Regions from separate parts of the Paenibacillus sp. FSL H7-0442 genome, predicted to be linked through region 3. Evidence: riboswitches for the same ligand, from Rfam matches in the RefSeq annotation. Region 3 holds a riboswitch; each other region holds the start of a gene.
What was found. Region 3 has a riboswitch for glycine ahead of gcvT (glycine cleavage system aminomethyltransferase GcvT). Riboswitches for the same ligand answer to the same signal wherever they lie in the genome.
Positions count from the first base shown of each region.

Region 1: linked by a shared signal. The riboswitch ahead of MHH57_RS19260 (sodium:alanine symporter family protein) and the one ahead of gcvT (glycine cleavage system aminomethyltransferase GcvT) in region 3 are both predicted to bind glycine.
Region 2: linked by a shared signal. The riboswitch ahead of sdaAB (L-serine ammonia-lyase, iron-sulfur-dependent subunit beta) and the one ahead of gcvT (glycine cleavage system aminomethyltransferase GcvT) in region 3 are both predicted to bind glycine.

Region 1 covers NZ_CP151963.1:4,378,583-4,384,791, reverse strand. Annotated here, with positions in the region: gene MHH57_RS19275 (PRD domain-containing protein) at 1-625, opposite strand, end outside; gene MHH57_RS19270 (LacI family DNA-binding transcriptional regulator) at 859-1,830, opposite strand; gene MHH57_RS19265 (glycoside hydrolase family 1 protein) at 2,044-3,501, shown strand; glycine riboswitch at 3,667-3,743, shown strand; glycine riboswitch at 3,762-3,856, shown strand; gene MHH57_RS19260 (sodium:alanine symporter family protein) at 4,016-5,434, shown strand; gene MHH57_RS19255 (iron-containing alcohol dehydrogenase) at 5,492-6,209, opposite strand, start outside.
Region 2 covers NZ_CP151963.1:428,632-434,840, reverse strand. Annotated here, with positions in the region: gene opp4B (oligopeptide ABC transporter permease) at 1-109, opposite strand, end outside; gene MHH57_RS01930 (ATP-binding cassette domain-containing protein) at 123-1,049, opposite strand; gene MHH57_RS01925 (ABC transporter ATP-binding protein) at 1,027-2,058, opposite strand; gene MHH57_RS01920 (DUF6359 domain-containing protein) at 2,387-3,991, opposite strand; glycine riboswitch at 4,318-4,411, shown strand; gene sdaAB (L-serine ammonia-lyase, iron-sulfur-dependent subunit beta) at 4,534-5,223, shown strand; gene sdaAA (L-serine ammonia-lyase, iron-sulfur-dependent, subunit alpha) at 5,213-6,112, shown strand.
Region 3 covers NZ_CP151963.1:4,163,471-4,169,679, reverse strand. Annotated here, with positions in the region: gene gcvPB (aminomethyl-transferring glycine dehydrogenase subunit GcvPB) at 1-439, opposite strand, end outside; gene gcvPA (aminomethyl-transferring glycine dehydrogenase subunit GcvPA) at 436-1,791, opposite strand; gene gcvT (glycine cleavage system aminomethyltransferase GcvT) at 1,916-3,016, opposite strand; glycine riboswitch at 3,193-3,385, opposite strand; gene gcvH (glycine cleavage system protein GcvH) at 3,688-4,086, shown strand; gene MHH57_RS18430 (PTS mannitol transporter subunit IICB) at 4,513-5,991, shown strand; gene MHH57_RS18425 (BglG family transcription antiterminator) at 6,073-6,209, shown strand, end outside.

The DNA of each region.
Region 1 (6,209 bases), 220 kb from region 3:
AATGTGTCAAAAATCTCGAATAGCTAAAAGAAGACTCATCCAGCACAATCCCGTAATGGTACGTAATAATGTTCAATATATGTTGGACAATCTCAGTCATTTTCAGTGTAGATTTCATTTCGTTACCGTCAATCCGTGCATTCACCATATGCAATGCAATAAATCCCGCTTCATCTTCGCCCAATTTTACTCCGAGCGTATTTTCAATTTTTTGGAGAGCATCCAGTCCAACTGCAAATTCTTTTTTGTAAAAGCGTTTAATTTCATACAGCATCGCGTTTTGGAGTGCCAGTCCTTTTTCTTGCCGTTGTATGGCAAAATGAATATGGTCGGTCAACGTTAAATAAATATTATCGCTTAACTCCGTATCCAACACTTCTGTTGCATGGGTTACGATTTCATTCACGACCTCCAGATGAGATACAGGAATATCGTTCAGCAGCTCGGTTAGTTTGGCCGTGAACTCGTTTTCATTTAACATGAAAATCTTATCTATTTTATCATCATCGACTTGATCGCCAGCCACCTTTTTGAAGGAAATACCTCTTCCCATCACGATGACCTCTTTGCCTTTATCGTTTTTAGTCAATAGGACGTTGTTATTGAGCACCTTCTCAATAATCATTGAAGTTCCCCCTCCCATCCTTTACCAATAAAAAATGCCTAAGCACAATTCAATACTATTGTTAGCAATAGTACTCAATTGAACTCAGGCATTGCCCGCATCACCGGTCACAATCCTTCGATATAGTGCTATTGTAGCACAAAAAAAAGCGATTTCAACATTTTTTATTCTGTTTCGACAAAAAACATTTTATATCAAGACCCTTTTGCCTAATTTGCAAGTAAAGCGTTACCTTATGTGGTCGTACGTTCAATGAGGCTGTACTCTAGCGAATGAAGCTCCATTTGGCGTCCAATCAGCTGGGGGGAAAGCATGAAAAAAGCATTTTGTGCTTGAGCCATGATGGGATTTTGAATGGTTGTAATCCCCAACGTATGCGACAGCTCCGTGTTATCAAACCCAACAATCGCCAGATCTCCCGGTACGTTCAGCCGTTGTCTGCGTGCTTCGCAGAGAATGCCCACAGCTACATAATCGTTAGCACATAAAATAGCCTCTGGGAATTCCCCCCGATGCTGTAACAAATCCCGTACGACCTGTTCGCCATCACGGATATTATAAATTGAAGAGTGATTCCAGTGTTGCAACACTGACAGATTGTGCTCACTCATGATCTGTTCATAGGCTCGTTGTCTGCTATGGGTATTGATGCTGCTCGGACGACCAAAAGCATTGGCTATACGGGTATAGCCTTTTTGTATCAAATGCTTTAATGCTAGCATGTAACCTTCATATTGATCCATTGCCACGGAGCGAATATCGGTATGCTCCATTCGTTGCCAGGCCACGATCGGGCCATATTTACAATAGGTACTCAAAAAATCAGTGTCATTCACGCAGGAAATGATGACCAGCGCGTCGACTCTTTTTCTTTTTAAATCTTCAAAAGCTTGAAGCTCTTTCTTTTTGTCTTCTCCCGAAGTATAAATAATGGTCTGGAATTCATATTGTCCGGCGATTTCTACAAAGCTGTCCAGAAAAGCAAGAACAATTTCATTAATCGTTGAAGTGATGATACCAATCTGAAGCGTCTGACCCTTGGATAGGGAAATGGCATTCCGATTAGGAACATAATCTAATTCCTGCATGATTTTCAAAATCTTAGCTCTTGTTTCATGACTGACATGGGGGGACTGATTTAATACTCTGGATACCGTAGCCTTGGAAAAGCCCGCCAGTTTTGCAATTTGATCAAGATTCGACATGGTGCTTCTCCTCACATAAGAAAAAAATACTTGACATGAAACGCGTTACAACAATTAGGATGCTTATGAGGGCATTACATCTATTTTAAAGCATCTGTCAATGCATTTCAAAGGAGAACGGTTACCGTTAGGTATGGATTCACATTTGCAGCATTTGATGGGATTACTTAGGCCAAAGTAAAAATCTTATATACGGAAAGAGGTCTTTATACCATGACGAAGATGCTAAAAGGATTTCCGAAAAACTTCTTGTGGGGCGGGGCAACTGCAGCCAACCAATTGGAAGGTGCTTTTGACGTAGATGGAAAAGGCTTGTCCAGCGCAGACATGATTGCTTATGTACCCAAAGCGGAACGTAAGAACGATCACGCTATAGAGATTTCGTCCGAGCGACTCGAAGACATTTTGGCAGGCAAAGTCAATGCCCGTTTCCCAAAACGTGAAGGTGTGGACTTTTACCACCACTACAAAGAAGATATTGCATTGTTCGCTGAAATGGGCTTTAAAGTATTTCGTATGTCCATCCACTGGTCGCGGATTTTCCCGAATGGCTATGATCACGAACCGAATGAAGCAGGATTGCAATTCTACGACAATGTATTTGATGAGCTGCGCAAATATAATATTGAGCCCTTGGTAACATTGTCACATTATGAAACACCGCTAGGTCTGACTCAGAAGTATAATGGCTGGCTGGGTCGTGAAGTCATACAGCATTACGTCAATTATGCCGAAACGGTGTTTACACGCTATAAGGATAAAGTAAAATACTGGCTGACCTTTAATGAAATCAATGTAATGACCATGAGTCCGTTCACCGGTGGCGGTGTGGTTATTGACCGTGTAGAAAACAAACAACAAGCGATATATCAAGCATTGCATCATCAATTTGTAGCTAGTGCACTGGCAACCAAACGGGGACATGAGATCATCCCGGGTGCTCAGATCGGCTGTATGTTGGCACGTATAGAAAGCTATCCACATACGTGTAACCCAGCGGATATACTGAAAGCCCAGCATGAAAATCAGATGAACCTATTCTTTACGGATGTGCATGCCCGTGGGGAATATTCCAACTATATGAATCGTTATTTTGTAGAAAATAATATTGTGATCCAGACAGAACCCGGCGATGCCGAAATTTTGAAAAATAATACGGTTGATTTTATCTCATTTAGCTACTACATGACCTTGACCGTATCGGCAGGTCCAGAAGGCGAGAAAGCAGCAGGAAACCTGATTGGCGGCGTGAAAAATCCGTATCTGCAGTCCTCCGACTGGGGATGGCAGATCGATCCGATCGGCCTGCGTGTTACACTGAATACGTTTTATGATCGCTATCAAAAGCCGCTGTTCATCGTGGAAAATGGCTTGGGTGCATATGATAAGGTGGAAGAGGACGGCTCTGTGCATGACACGTATCGCATTGATTACTTGCGTCAGCATATTGTCCAAATGAAGGAAGCGATTGCTGACGGTGTTGATCTGATTGGTTACACCAGCTGGGGCCCTATCGACCTCGTGAGCATGTCTACTTCCGAAATGTCCAAGCGCTACGGATTTATTTACGTTGATCTGGATGATGACGGTAACGGAACGCTCAAACGCTCCAAAAAAGACTCTTTTAACTGGTATAAAAATGTGATAGCAACCAATGGTGAAGAATTGTAATTTCATATCGTCTCGGGCGGGTATAGCAGAGGACATCCTAAGGATGCAATCTGCTGTACCCGCTTTTTTGATAGACATAATAATATTTCAGAGGGCTTCACAAACTTTTCACTTGTAATAAGCTGAAAGTTTTCTGTATAATGAATAAAAATTTCATATGTCTGGTTGATGTTTGCGGGAGATGGAACGAAAGTTCCGACCGAAGGGGCAAAACTCTCAGGTGCTTAGGCTGTTTACAGCCACAAGCGGGGACCGTAAACGGACAGAACTCTGGAGAGACCCTTAATTGGGCGCCGAAGGTGCACCGCAGAGAACATCTGCTTAAACTCTCAGGCAAAAGGACAGAGACGCGAATAACCTGTGACAGGGAATGCCCTAGGCTTTTTTATGAGCTATTAGAGGCAGAAACCTGCACAAGATGGTTGTATTTTTTCGTGCCTTTAACCTCTCCAGGAGTCGAATCAGCTGATTTGACTCTTTTTTGTTTTCTAATATGCTGGAGGAGCGGGTTGAAATGAATTTGGTACATGTGTTAGAAGCGATTAGCAGTTGGATATGGGGGGCGCCTCTCATCATTCTTGTCATGGGAACGGGGTTGTGGCTGACCATACGTCTGAAAATGTTGCAGGTATTCCGCCTGCCCCTGGCGATCAAGCTGATCGGTAAGGCCCCGAATGAAGGCAGCGGGGATGTAAGTAGTTTTGCGGCTTTGAGTACGGCGCTAGCGGCTACAGTTGGCACAGGAAGTATTGTCGGCGTAGCGACAGCCATTAAGCTGGGCGGGCCGGGTGCCTTGTTCTGGATGGTCGTTGCAGCCTTTTTTGGGATGGCGACGAAATATGCGGAAGGTGTACTTGCGGTAAAATACCGGGTGAAGGATCGGAATGGACAATTTTCCGGCGGCCCGATGTATTATATTGAGAAAGGTCTGGGACGCCGTTTTAAACCGCTGGCGATGCTGTTTGCTTTTTCGGGCATGCTGGTAGCGTTGTTCGGGATTGGAACGTTTCCACAGGTCAAAGCGATTGTATCTTCGACGGAAAACAGTTTTGGTGTTCCGCCCATTGTAACGGCACTGATTATTGCTATCCTCACAGGACTGGTTACTATTGGAGGACTCAAAAGTATTGCCAAGGTATCGACGAAGGTCGTTCCTTTTAAAACAGGCTTGTACGTACTGATCTGTCTCATCGTACTGATTCGGTTTGCTGACCAGCTTCCTGCCGCAATTGCGCTGGTGCTCCATTCGGCATTTTCAACTACATCGGCAACGGGCGGATTTGCCGGAGCTACGATTATGCTGGCGATGCGAAGTGGGGTAGCCAGAGGTATTTTTGCCAATGAGGCCGGATTGGGAAGCGCACCGATTGCAGCCGCAGCTGCCAAAACCAAATGGCCTGCGGAACAAGGGCTGATTTCCATGACAGGCGTGTTTATTGATACGATGGTTATTTGTGTGATGACCGGGTTGACGCTACTGGTTAGCGGTGTGTGGAGCGGGCCTACCGATGCGGGCCTGATGACTCAGCAAGCATTTTCCAGCGCATTCCCGCTGGGGGCAGAACTGCTCACAATTATTCTGATTATGTTCGCGTTCACCACCATGCTCGGCTGGAACTATTACGGGGAACGCTGTGTTGAATACTTGCTTGGCGTCAAGTGGATTAAGCCATACCGTTATCTGTTCATTCTACTCGTTGGCGGGGGCGCGTTCATTAAACTGGATGCGATTTGGCTGCTGGCAGATATCTTTAACGCAATGATGGCTTTCCCGAACCTGATTGCACTGCTCGGCTTATCAGGCATTGTCGTTGCAGAAACCCGAACCTATATGGATTCTCTGAATTCTAGTAAGAAAAAGGGCATTCTTGCAGGTGCCAGTGTAGGGGCAGCTATTCAAGTAGAAGAAAAGGGACAAACAGTTAATTCATAAATTCCAAAAGGGAGTGCCTTCAGCCATCACAGGCTTGAGGACACTCCTTTTTGAATGTTATAACGATGCACGCAAAATAGCTAAAATATCTTCCTGTTTCAGCTTTTTATAATTACCGAAGCCTCCATATTCCATTTCACGGGCTGCAATGGTTGCGATTTTTTCCAATTGCTCATCATTAATATTGTAACCGGCCAGGGTGGAAGGGGCACCGAGACTTGTCCAGAATGCACTAAGACGGTCAATACCCTCCAAAGCGATTTCTCTATCTGTTTTATCTACGGTGTCTAAGTCAAACATGCTGAGCATCAGCCGTTTCATGCGTGCAGCATCCTGATCCACCGTATGTCTCATCCAGTTGGGGAATAGGATCGCCAGACCGCCAGCATGAGGAATATCATATACAGCAGATAATGCATGTTCAATCGTATGCGAAGCCCAGTCCCCGAAGTAGCCCATTTGCAGTGTTCCGTTAAGAGCAATCGTTCCGGCATATAAAATCGTTTCGCGATGCTCGTAGTTGTGCAAATCCTCCAACAGCTTAGGTGCAGTTTCGATTACGGTTTGCAGCACGGAAAAGCACATACGATCTTGCAACGGTGTATTTTTAACATTGTGAAAATACTGTTCAAATACATGGCTCATCATATCCACCATGCCATATACCGTCTGATCACGTGGCACAGAGAAGGTGTTTTTTGGGTCCAGAATCGAGAATTTCGGATGCGTCACCGCGCTGCCCCATACGTATTTTTCGTTTGTTTCCCAGTTGGTG
Region 2 (6,209 bases), 2.0 Mb from region 3:
CTGTCAGGGCATCCCCCGGCATAGCCTTAGCCAGGAAAAATATAAGCACGCTCAGTGCAAAAAGTTGAGGGATCATAACCAGCAGCCGACGCAGTGTAAATTTCCACATTTCTGTACCCCCCTTATGGTAGTGCGACTTGATGGGATGGACTTACTGATTTTAGTGCAAACGGTTTTCCACTCGCGTCTAGATGTTTGGGTAGCTCTGTTTTGTAGGAGGATAAAAGCATTCGCCTTTTTCGAGCATTTTCCAGCCGTTTTGTAGGATCAATATTGGGAATGGTTGCAATGAGGCGCTGGGTATACAGATGCTGTGGACGCTCATAAATATCTTGCTCGCTCCCCTGCTCCACTAGACGGCCCCGATACATAATACCGATTTGGTCGCACATATGGCGGATAATACCTAAATCATGGCTGATGAACAAATACGTCAAATTAAATTCCTGCTGCACATCCTTCATAAAATTAAGCACCTGTGCCTGCACGGAAACGTCCAGTGCTGACACTGGCTCATCAGCAATGATCAGCTTGGGGTTTAATGTCAGCGCACGCGCGATCCCGATCCGCTGTCGTTGCCCCCCGGAAAATTCATGCGGATATTTATAGGCTGCATCGGCGTTCAAGCCGACCTTTTCCAGCAACGTCTGTACTTTTCTCCGTTCTTCCTCACTACTCAGCCTTTCAAAATTTCGCAGCGGTTCAGCAATGACATCCAATACGCGCTTACGCGGGTTAAGCGAAGAGTATGGGTCCTGAAAAATCATCTGAATATCTCTACGCAATGGATGACGATTGTTACTACTTAGAGCTGCAAGGTCCTTTCCTTTAAACAAAATCCGTCCGCTCGTCAGCTTATTTAGACCGATGATCGTCCTGCCTGTCGTCGTTTTCCCACAGCCAGATTCCCCCACCAGCCCGTAGGTCTGGCCTGCCTCAATGCTGATCGACACGCCATCCACTGCTTTCACCTGATCGATAACACGCTGGAAGAAACCACCGCGCACCGGATAGTGCACCCTCAAATCATTTAACTCCAGTAGTGCCATGAGCAGCCTCCCCCTTTGCCTCGTCTTCAAAATGAAAATGCTGATAACATGTACAACGGACCCAATGTCCAGGGGAAATTTCATTTAATTGGGGATGGTCTTCATGCACCCTCTGCTGAATCCAGGGAATACGTGGAGCAAAGCGGCAGCTATTGCGGGGGATATCTTGTAATGAGGGAACAATGCCGCCGATGACATGCAGTGATTCCCCCTTGGTATGCGATCCCGGCATGGAAGCAAGCAAAGAACGCGTATACGGATGCTGTGGATGCCTGAATAATTCAAAAACATCAGCGCTCTCCACGATTTCTCCGGCATACATGACCACCACGCGGTCGGCTACTTCTGCCACAACACCAAGATCGTGCGTAATCAGGATAATACCGCTCCCAGTCTCCTGTTGAAGTTGTTTGAGCAAGTCGAGAATTTGCGATTGGATCGTTACATCGAGCGCAGTCGTCGGCTCATCTGCAATAATAAGAGAAGGTCGGCAAGCTATGGCAATCGCGATCATCACACGCTGCCGCATCCCTCCTGACAGTTCATGCGGATACTGATCATACACACGCACTGGATTCGGTATATCTACACTTTCCAGCAGCTCCAGCACACGTTCCCTTTTTTGCTTCGTAGATAGTGACGTATGATAATCAAGATTTTCCTCAATCTGCTTGCCAATGCTCATCAACGGGTTGAGTGCTGTCAACGGGTCCTGAAAGATCATGCCAATTCCCGCTCCGCGGATTTTATTCATTTGCCCTGAGGAAAGACGGTTCAAGTCCGTTCCTTTAAAAAAGACCTCCCCCTCTACACGCGTGCGTTCCATGTCATGCAGTTGCGGGATCGAAAGCGCTAACGCGCTTTTGCCACAGCCGGATTCTCCGACTACAGCCAGCACTTCATTGGGGTTGACCGTCAGATCCAGATGGTCGACTGCGGGGTGATATTGATCCTGGATGCGAAAAGATACGGATAATCCTTTAATTTCCAACACAGGTTCGGTATTCAATGCGCGCTTCCTCCATTCTCCATGGTCTTGTCCCGCTTATTCTCACCATGTTTGATGTTTAAAACCTCTCATGAACATTACATACCGTTTTTGTCGGAATAATTTGAATACATCCTATCACCAGTATATGGATATATCAATTAAGATTATGCTATCAACATCATTTAAAAAATCAATGATCCAGCAATAGTGCGGCCTTTCTGGCACAAAATGTAATGAAATAACCAACCACAGGTTAATTTTCATCACAAAAAAAGTCGCCTGATCCCTCAGCAGGGATCAAACGACTAACTAACCCAAGCTCACATTGAGCTCCTGACAATATAATTTACGAAGCCGCTCCATAGGAGCCAGACTTGAATGTTCTAGGATCGTACCATTTGTAGCCTGCTGCCGGAGCAGACCAAGGCTCAGGCTGTGGTTCCGTGGACGCCGCAGGCTCTTCGAATGGCAGAAGCTTCGTTGGTTGATCCAGAGTCAAACCTGCCACATCGGACAATTTCGTGTAGTCCTGCTTCCATGCAAGCCATTGAACCGTTTGCACCAGGAAGGTTGAATCATCCACTTCTTTGAAGCCATCATATGTCTTCTTCGACTGTCCGTTTTCCTCACGCACATATTTCGGTGTAGCATCTTCTACAGGGGAAGAATCACCGATGAATGCTGCCTTGCCTTGGCCTACCTTGGAGATAGCGGCATAAGGTCCTTCCGCACGGCCCCCGCCGTTATAAACCCCCTGATCTACCGCATTACCCCATTTTTTCGTGCCTGAAGGGATGTAAGCAATGCCTTTAGCCTTGGTAGGATCAATAATAGCCAGCGTAGATCCTGCATGCATGGCAATCGAGCGCACACCCTTGGTAATACCGAAAGATTGATCTGCGGCTACAATGTCGGTAGCATTCACATCACCGAGCGCATTGTAACGGAAACGAACGCCAAAGTTGGCCGCCAGCCAATCGGAGCTTGTTAATCCTTGCATTGCCGGTGATGCAGCCTCTTCTGCAGTCATGCCTTTGGCCGGATTAGTATAGGCTCCACGACGGTAGCCATTCATAACCTCGGAGGAATCCCAACGGTTTTTGTTACGATCTGCATTATAATGATCGGAGATGAAGAAGACGCTCCCTCCGTTATTCACGTATTGCAGCAGGGCAGCCTGCTCGGATGCCTTAAAGGCAACATTCGCTTCACCAATAATGAACACATCATATTGGCGCAGCTTGTCATAGGTTATGGCCTGCTCTCCATAAGTAAAAGGAATGGGACGATTTAATGGGTCTACCGTAAAGCCTACATTACGCAGTCCATTGGCAAAGTCGGAGAAGGCGCCTTCAATGACCCAATCTGCTGCACCAGCGGTCTGTGCGTGCGTATTATCGAACAGCACCTTTTTGCCTTTTCCATCCGGCAATGTAGTACCGGGTTGACCCGGGTTGCCAGGTTCAGGTTCACCAGGTTCACCTGGTTCCCCCGGCTCGCTTCCGTTCACCAGTTCAACAGCGCTTGGGCTTTTCACTCCACCAAAATTATTGTAGGCGCCGAGTGTACCCGTCACACGGATTTTGCTGCCAATCAGCTCAGGATGGCCTGTTAGCCCAAATTGCCCTCTGTACGCGGATGTCAGCTGTACATCCAATAGATTAGACGTGCTACGTTCATTGGCCTGGTCGGCAATCAGTACGTTAAAATCATTCGCAAACGGAGAAGAAAAGTTAGCCGTTTTCGATCCGGTAGCATGTCCGACGATATAACCTTCTACCGTCACCGTACCTCCACTGCTTTGGCCCTGAAGTGCTTCGGCTACTGTCAATGCTCCCTCTGCCTTGACCTGACCGAACGGAACGAAGATCCCGATCAGCAGTGAAACGATCGCTGCTAGATGCAGCATCCCTTTTAAGCGTGAACCTGTGAACCGCAAGCCTTTTACCATACGTCAATATCCCTCCTATGATTTCCATAAATGTACTTGTCCTCTATCAGATTAGCCGCCAATCTTCTAATTCCTTCCTGATTTCATCCATAATTATGTAAACTTTAATCTTTTTTATTGGAAATGCACCTGTTTATGTAAAAATTAAACCCTGTGATTGACACCGAGCACGTCATACATTACGCTAAGAAAGACATGTAGAACGGTATACGCGAATGAAGATGACGGGAGAGTCTGTCCAGGGGGCTTACACTCTGGCGGCACCGAAGGAGCAAGACGCCAGCACCCGGCTGGCGGATAATCTCTCAGGTCCATGTATCGTCATCTGACGCAACTCTGGAGAGAGCGCAAGCCACCCAAGGGGTAAGGCGGTAAGAACACCGCACGAAACTCTCAGGTAACGAGGACAGAGATAAGGGAAACTTCCTTATCCTGTCCTTTTTTGTGCTCACATTGTGCGTCAGCATTAGGAACCGTCATAACCGCGCAAAGACGCGGAAATACCATATAGTATGGTATTAGAACATACAGGGGGCCACACCATGCGTTTCAAAGATGTATTTTCTATTATCGGCCCGGCCATGACCGGACCTTCCAGTTCACACACCGCAGGCGCGGTGCGACTCGCACGCGTTGCCCGGCACTGGCTCGGGGCGCAGCCTGACCGTGCCCGTATGACACTGTACGGCTCCTTTGCCGATACGTATAAAGGACACGGTACGGATCTGGCGCTCATCGCAGGACTGCTTAATTACGATACGGACGATCACCGGATTCCAGATGCCGAGCAATGGGCCGAGCAAGCCGGGATGACCGTGGAATTCGCCGTCAGTGGACTCCCCGCTCCTCATCCGAACACCGTCCGTTTCGAGTTGTGGAAGGGCGAGGATCAGCGCACACTGCTGGGCTCCTCCATCGGCGGCGGCAGCATCCATGTCCAGCAACTCAACGAATTCCGGGTCAATCTGACCGGGGAGCTGCCTACGCTGGTGCTTCTCCACTCGGATAAGCCCGGTACATTGGGCGCAATAACTTCAGCGCTGGGCGCGGCCCACATTAACATTGCCTATATGCACGTAGATCGCAAAGGCCGGGATGGTGAAGCACTCACCGCCATTGAAACGGACAGTTCTGCTCCAGCTGAACTGATTGCGGAACTGCGTTCTTTACCTCATATGTATGAAATTAAGATGATTAATTTGAAAAAAGGAGCTGAATCCGATGCGGTTTAGCCATCTGCATGAGATCAGCGCTTTATGCGCTGAAGAATCCACCACGATTGGCCGCTTGATGATTCAAGAGCAGGTACAAGAAACGAATACAACGGAGGAAGAAATCTTTCGCCAAATGTCTGATTATTATGAAATCATGAAGGAAGCCGTTCATCGCGGTCAGACACAAGCCACCGTATCCCGCAGTGGATTGACGGGCGGCGACGGCAAGCGCCTGGCCGAGTATCTGCGGTCAGGGGAGACCTGCTCCGGTGATGCCTCCGCGCTCGCCATGGCTTATGCCCTCTCCGTGTCGGAGGTTAATGCATCTATGGGTCGCATTGTCGCCACTCCTACCGCAGGCTCATGTGGGGTTATCCCTGGTGTGTTCATCAGTGCGCAGGAACGGTTCGGCTGGGATGATGAGCATATGGTGAACGGCCTATTCGCCGCTGGAGCCATTGGCTACGTGATCGCCAACAACTCCTTCATTTCTGGCGCGGAGGGAGGCTGTCAGGCTGAGATTGGCTCAGCTATCGGGATGGCCGCTGGCGCTATGGTCGAGCTGCGCGGTGGTACGCCTGAACAAGCTGTTCACGCCGTGGGCCTCGCTCTTAAGAACACGCTCGGCCTGATTTGCGACCCCGTCGCCGGACTCGTGGAGATTCCGTGCATCGTGCGCAACGGGCTGGGAGCCGTGACTGCGCTTGCCGCAGCGGACATGGCTTTGGCGGGTGTGCGCAGCGCTATTCCGTCTGACGAAGTCATTGACGTGATGCTTGAAGTCGGCAGCGCGATGCCGTCGAAGCACCGCGAGACCGCCAAAGGCGGCTTGGCTCAGACGCCGACTGGCAAGCGTTTGACCGAATCACTTACACGCAACGCATCAATCAAGAAGAATAAGTCGTAATTTCTAAGCTTTAAACCAATTACTTTTCCTCTATAAAACAAGGCGACTACCTCTCCCCTACATTGTCCTAGGGAAAGAGAATTCGCCCTTATAAAGA
Region 3 (6,209 bases):
GCGTGACGGCATCCATGCCGGTCAACGCAGCCAGATCGTTTTGGAGCGTATGCAGCAGCTCCATAGCCCCCTGGATGCTATTCTCCGGCTGATATGGATGAATTTTAGCGAAGCCTGCGTAACGGGCGACATCCTCATTCACTTTTGGATTGTATTTCATCGTACACGAGCCAAGCGGATAAAATCCGTTGTCGACGCCGAAGTTGCGCTGGGACAGGGCGGTATAATGGCGAATAACATCTACTTCGTATACCTCGGGTAATGCCGCAGGTTCGCTGCGCAGCGCATAATCCGGCAAAAGCTCTGCCACCGGGCGACGAGGAACGTCGCACTCGGGAAGGGAATAAGCGATGCGACCCGGACGGCTCAATTCAAAAATGAGCGCTTGATCGTGTTCCTTCAACAGCTCTTGTTTCTGGTCCGGTCCGGTGTGTGTCATAGCAATCCCTCCAAGGTGTGTACAAATTGGTCGATCTCTTCTTTGGTTCTTTGCTCCGTCACGGCAATCAGCATGTGACCCGCAAGTTCCGGATAGTCCCGGCCCAAATCATAGCCTGCGATAAATCCAGCAGCTAGCAGATTGTCCTGAAGTTTGCTCACATCCGTACCTTCAGGCAGCCTAAGGGCAAACTCGTTAAAGGTCGGTGCGTGAAATGAGGCAGTTACGCCTTTCAAGCTCAGCAATTGTTCTAACGCATAGCGGCTTTTATGCAAATTCAGCTCGGCTACTTCCTGGATGCCCTGTCTCCCCATGACGGACAAGTACACAGATGCAGATAATGCAAGCAACGCTTGATTGGAGCAAATGTTAGACGTGGCCTTTTCGCGGCGGATATGCTGTTCCCGCGCTTGCAAGGTCAGCACGAAGCCGCGTTTGCCGTTACGGTCTGTGGTTTGGCCTACGATACGCCCAGGGATACGACGCATATGTGCCTGAGAAACGGCAAAGTAACCGCAGGTCGGACCGCCGAGGGAGGACGAGATCCCAAGCGGCTGCGCGTCTCCTACAACAATATCCGCGCCCTGCTTACCGGGCGCCTCCAGCAAGCCAAGTGCCAATGGGTTGGCACTGACGACCATTAGCCCCTTGTGTGCATGGATCAGGTCAGCCATCGGCTTCAGATTTTCCACGGCTCCAAAAAAGTTGGGGCTTTGGATCAAGACAGCCGCCGTCTGTTCCGATACGGCCGCGGCAAGCGCATCGACATCCGTTACGCCGTCCGAACAGCCGATCTCCACGATGTCCAAGTCCAATCCGCGCGCATAGGCTGCCAATACCTGGCGTGCCTCTGGATGGACAGACCTTGATACGATAAGCTGTTTACGGCGCGTGGCTGCGGCGGCCAGTGAGCCCGCTTCCGCCAGAGCTGTCGCTCCATCGTACATGCTGGCATTCGCTACTGCCATGCCTGTCAATTCGCAAATATACGACTGGAATTCAAAAATGGCTTGCAGCTCGCCCTGGCTTACTTCCGGCTGATAGGGGGTGTAGGCTGTGTAAAATTCGGAACGTGAGGTGATGTGCTGAATGACGGACGGAATATGATGATCATAAATACCTGCACCAAGAAAGCTGGCATGTGTATCTGTATTGGCATTGTGCCCGGCCAGCTCGGCCATGTGGCGAGTTAAGGCTCTTTCGTTGAGCCGAGAGGAAAGAGGGAGTTCCCCTTGATATCGAATGGCCTCTGGAATGTCACTGAATAAATCATCAATGGATGATACGCCCACCACACGCAGCATTTCGGTTTGATCTTGTTCGGTCATGGGGAGATAGCGATGCTGCTTCATAAGTTCTGGCTCCTTTCGAAAAGCAAAATTTAGATAGTAAATTAGCTAATACATAATCGTAGTTGGAAAATCCAGAATTTCGTATCTGACATGATCATTTTTTTGAAATGAAGAGGATTTAGGATCAGCGTGGCCGTTTATAAAAGGGGGCTGCGACCACTTCCGCACGCAGGCGTTTACCTCGAATTTCGACCTCTAACGGTGTAGATAGGGTGCTAAAACGACTGTCCACCAGGGCTAGCCCCAAATTACGCTTCAAGGTGGGCGATTGAGTCCCCGTTGTGACCTCACCAATGTGTTGGCCTTCCGCGAAGACTGGATAATGAGCGCGCGGGATACCGCGGTCAATCATTTCCAGCCCGATCAACTTGCGAGGAATTCCTTGTTCTTTCTGGTGTTGCAGTGCTTCCCTGCCGATAAAATCTCCTTTATTCAGCTTGACGAAGAAACCTAAACCAGCCTCAAGCGGTGAAATGGTGGCAGATAACTCCTGTCCGTACAGCGGCAGCCGTGCCTCAAACCGCAGTGTATCGCGAGCACCAAGCCCAGCGGGAATTAGCCCATACGATTCACCGCAACGAAGCAAACCATTCCACACGGTGGGTGCTTCCTCAGCAGGTATATAAAATTCAAAACCGTCTTCCCCGGTATATCCGGTTCGGGAGACGAGTGCTTTTGCTCCGAACAATTGCACGTTCTCATGGAATCGGAAGGATGCGAGATTCGTAATATCTGCATCTGTCACGGCTGCGGCAATATGTGCTGCTTCCGGTCCTTGTAATGCTAGCAATGCGATCGCATCAGACACATTCTCCAGATGAACCGATGCAGGTACGTGGCGCATGAGCCAATCCCAATCTTTGTCGATGTTGGAGGCATTCACAACGAGCATGTAGCGCTCTGGTCCTTTGCAGTATACAAGCAAGTCATCCACTACGCCTCCATCGGGGTAACACAGGAGTGAATATTGTGCTTGGCCCGGTTCCAACTGGCTGACATCATTCGTGGTTACCCGTTGCAAAAAAGCCTCGGCTTCTTTGCCCTCAACCAAAAACTCGCCCATGTGCGAGACATCGAATAAACCCGCGCGTTGCCGGACGGCCTCATGCTCTTTTTGGATGCCGCTAAACTGAACGGGAAGCTCCCACCCGCCAAAGTCAATACAACGAACCCCGGGCTGCGTCCCGTAGGACGGAAATAATGGTGTTCTTCGCAAATTAGACATTTTTTCACTCCTATCCAGTGTAATCGGCTAAACAAAAAAGACAGGCTGAAAGAAACGTATAGACGGCAGTCCATACTCTTCTTTCAGCTCTGTCCTTGATACCAGAAAGTTACCCCGGTGTGAACCAGGTTTCCCCTTGGGTGATCCGCTCTAATCGCGAATGCTCTCCAGAGATGCGTCCGGCAGAGGTCCTTTTGCCTGAGAGATTCACCTGCAATGCAAGTTTACTCCTTCGGCGCTACCTTTTGGATCAACGGTAGGTTACCCGGTTTTGCAGGTAACAACTTGATCCGAGTTCGCGTGCACAACTGTCTCAGAAACGACAACAGCTATGCGAATCTTTTGGGTAGTCTCTCCCTCCGCGTTCATCCGCGTTTGCAGTTGTCGGGGTATTTCCAAAAGCATTTGCTATAACCCATTAATACGCAAATCCATTCAAAATGTCAATAAAAATGTCATATAAAACAATCCAAAAAACATTTAATATATAAATAAGGATATGTAAGCGTTTGTTTCAAGTTACCATTTTTTAATATTCTATGCTATATGAGATAACATGAAGTATTTTTGTTAGTATTATTGACATGAGTGTTCATGTTGTCATAATCTTAACCTGTCTAATACAGGTGATTAAAAGCATTTTATTCATGTGGAAGTGAGGCGAAAGCAGGATGAGTGAAGTGAAACGGGAACTTTGGTATACAGACGAACATGAGTGGGTTCAGCGTACAGTAGACGGGACGTTGCGGATCGGCATTACAGACTTTGCACAGCATCAACTGGGTGATATTGTTTTTGTGGAATTACCTGGGGCGGGAGCAACGATTGAACAGGGGGCAGAGATTGGTACAATTGAATCGGTGAAGACCGTATCCGACCTTTTTGCTCCGGTGGCGGGAACCGTATTGAAAGTAAATGAAGCTCTGGAAAGCACACCTGAGCTGGTGAATGAATCTCCCTATGAAAAGGGTTGGATGATCGAAGTAGAGATGGGCAATGATGTCGAGGAAGCTCTGAGCAAGCTGCTGTCTGCGGATCAGTACGAGAAGTTGATTTCGGATGAACAATAATGAGCAATATAAGATGGAATATTAGCGCTTTATTCTAAATTTTTATATGGATATTAAATTGAATAAAAGCATCGTTAGTCCGCTCGTTTTGTGTATAAAATAGTCGCTATGACCTGACATGGCGGCTATTTTTTTGTTGTCTTTTAGAAGACGTAATTACGTCGATTTATTAGATTTAGAGGTGAGCTCCTCTATATAAGGTGCAGATTTACAGCACTGTTTTTTCGACTAATTTCCATTGTTATCGGTCATATTAAGAAGAATTATGCAGGTATAATACGTTGTCCGTTATTTTAAATTTAAATGTTGTCATCAACGTTCATGACGAAAGTACGTTTTCATTTCGTTGATGAAGATAGCGCTGTCATTTAGTATGAATTTTAAGAAAAGGTAGTGATGCTATTTACTCACAAGGAGGATATGAATATGAGCACAGTGGACACAAAGTCCAGTTCAAGCGGTGGCGCTCGTGTCGCCGTCCAACGTTTTGGCCGTTTTCTCAGCGGTATGGTGATGCCGAATATGGGAGCCTTTATTGCGTGGGGATTAATTACAGCACTCTTTATTCCGACCGGGTGGTTCCCGAATGAGGGTTTTGCACAACTGGTTGATCCGATGAAAAATTATTTGCTGCCGCTGCTGATTGGTTATACAGGGGGCACGATGATTCACGGACAGCGTGGAGGTGTGATCGGTGCCATCATGACGATGGGTGTCATAGTAGGAGCCGATATCCCGATGTTCCTGGGCGCGATGGTAGCTGGTCCACTGGCTGCGTGGATATTGAAGAAGTTCGACAAGGCCATTGAAGGCAAAGTCAGATCAGGCTTTGAAATGCTGGTCAATAATTTTTCGGCCGGGATTATCGGTGCCATTCTAGCACTGCTTGCCCATGTGGCGATCGGCCCGGTTGTACAAATGATCAGTCAAGTGTTGTCGGCAGGGGTACAGTTCCTCGTGAACGCGGGGCTATTGCCGCTTGTCAACCTCATTATTGAGCCCGGAAAAGTATTATTTTTAAACAACGCGCTGAATCACGGAGTATTGAGTCCGATTGCGTTGGAGGAAGCTGCAAGAACAGGCAAATCCGTACTGTTCATGCTGGAATCCAACCCTGGGCCGGGGCTTGGTATTTTGCTGGCCTACTGTCTGTTCGGTAAAGGCTCTGCGAAGTCGTCAGCTCCTGGCGCAGTCATCATTCATTTTTTCGGCGGGATTCATGAAATTTATTTCCCTTATATTTTGATGAAGCCGATTCTGATTCTTGCAGCTATAGCTGGCGGTGTTGTGGGAACCTTCTGTTTCATGTTGACAGGTGCCGGACTGGTTGCTGCTCCTTCACCGGGTAGTATCATCGCCTATTTTCTAATGACGCCAAAAGGTGGATATTTGCCAATGCTGAGCGGGGTGATCGCTGCTGCGGTCGTATCCTTTGCTGTTGCAGCAGTGTTACTCAAGACAGGTAAGCAACAAGAAGAGGGGCTGGAGGAAGCTGCATCTCGCCTGAAAGATATGAAAAATCAAAGCAAGAGTGCCAGTGCTAACGCCACTGTAATGGAAGATAACCACGAATCTGATCGTGCTGCCGAGATTGTCGCAGATCGAACGCTCAAGGATAAATCCGAAGTGAACAAGATTGTCTTTTCCTGTGATGCAGGTATGGGTTCAAGCGCGATGGGTGCCTCGATTTTACGCAAAAAAATGAAGCAGGCGGGCGTAGGCGTAACAGTTACGAATACGGCAATCAGTGAAATTCCACAGGATGCGGATATTGTCATTACGCAAAAAACGTTGACAGACCGGGCTAAAACAGTAGTCCCGAATGCTGAACACATTTCCATTGACAATTTTCTGAAGAGTCCTGAATACGAAGCGCTGGTTGAACGTCTGAAATCCGATTCTTAATCCCCATCATAGTCAGGCGGACTGTATGCAGTGTACGTCTCCTGCTGGAGGGATGAGCTTGGGAAGGAACGGTATGCGCTTATGAATATTACGAAACGACAACGTGACATCGTGGAATATCTTCTGGAGCAGTCCAAAGAGGTTACTGCCGGGGAAATTGCCACGAAGATCAATGTCAGCACAAGGACGGTTCATCGGGAACTGGGCGCAGTCGAGCA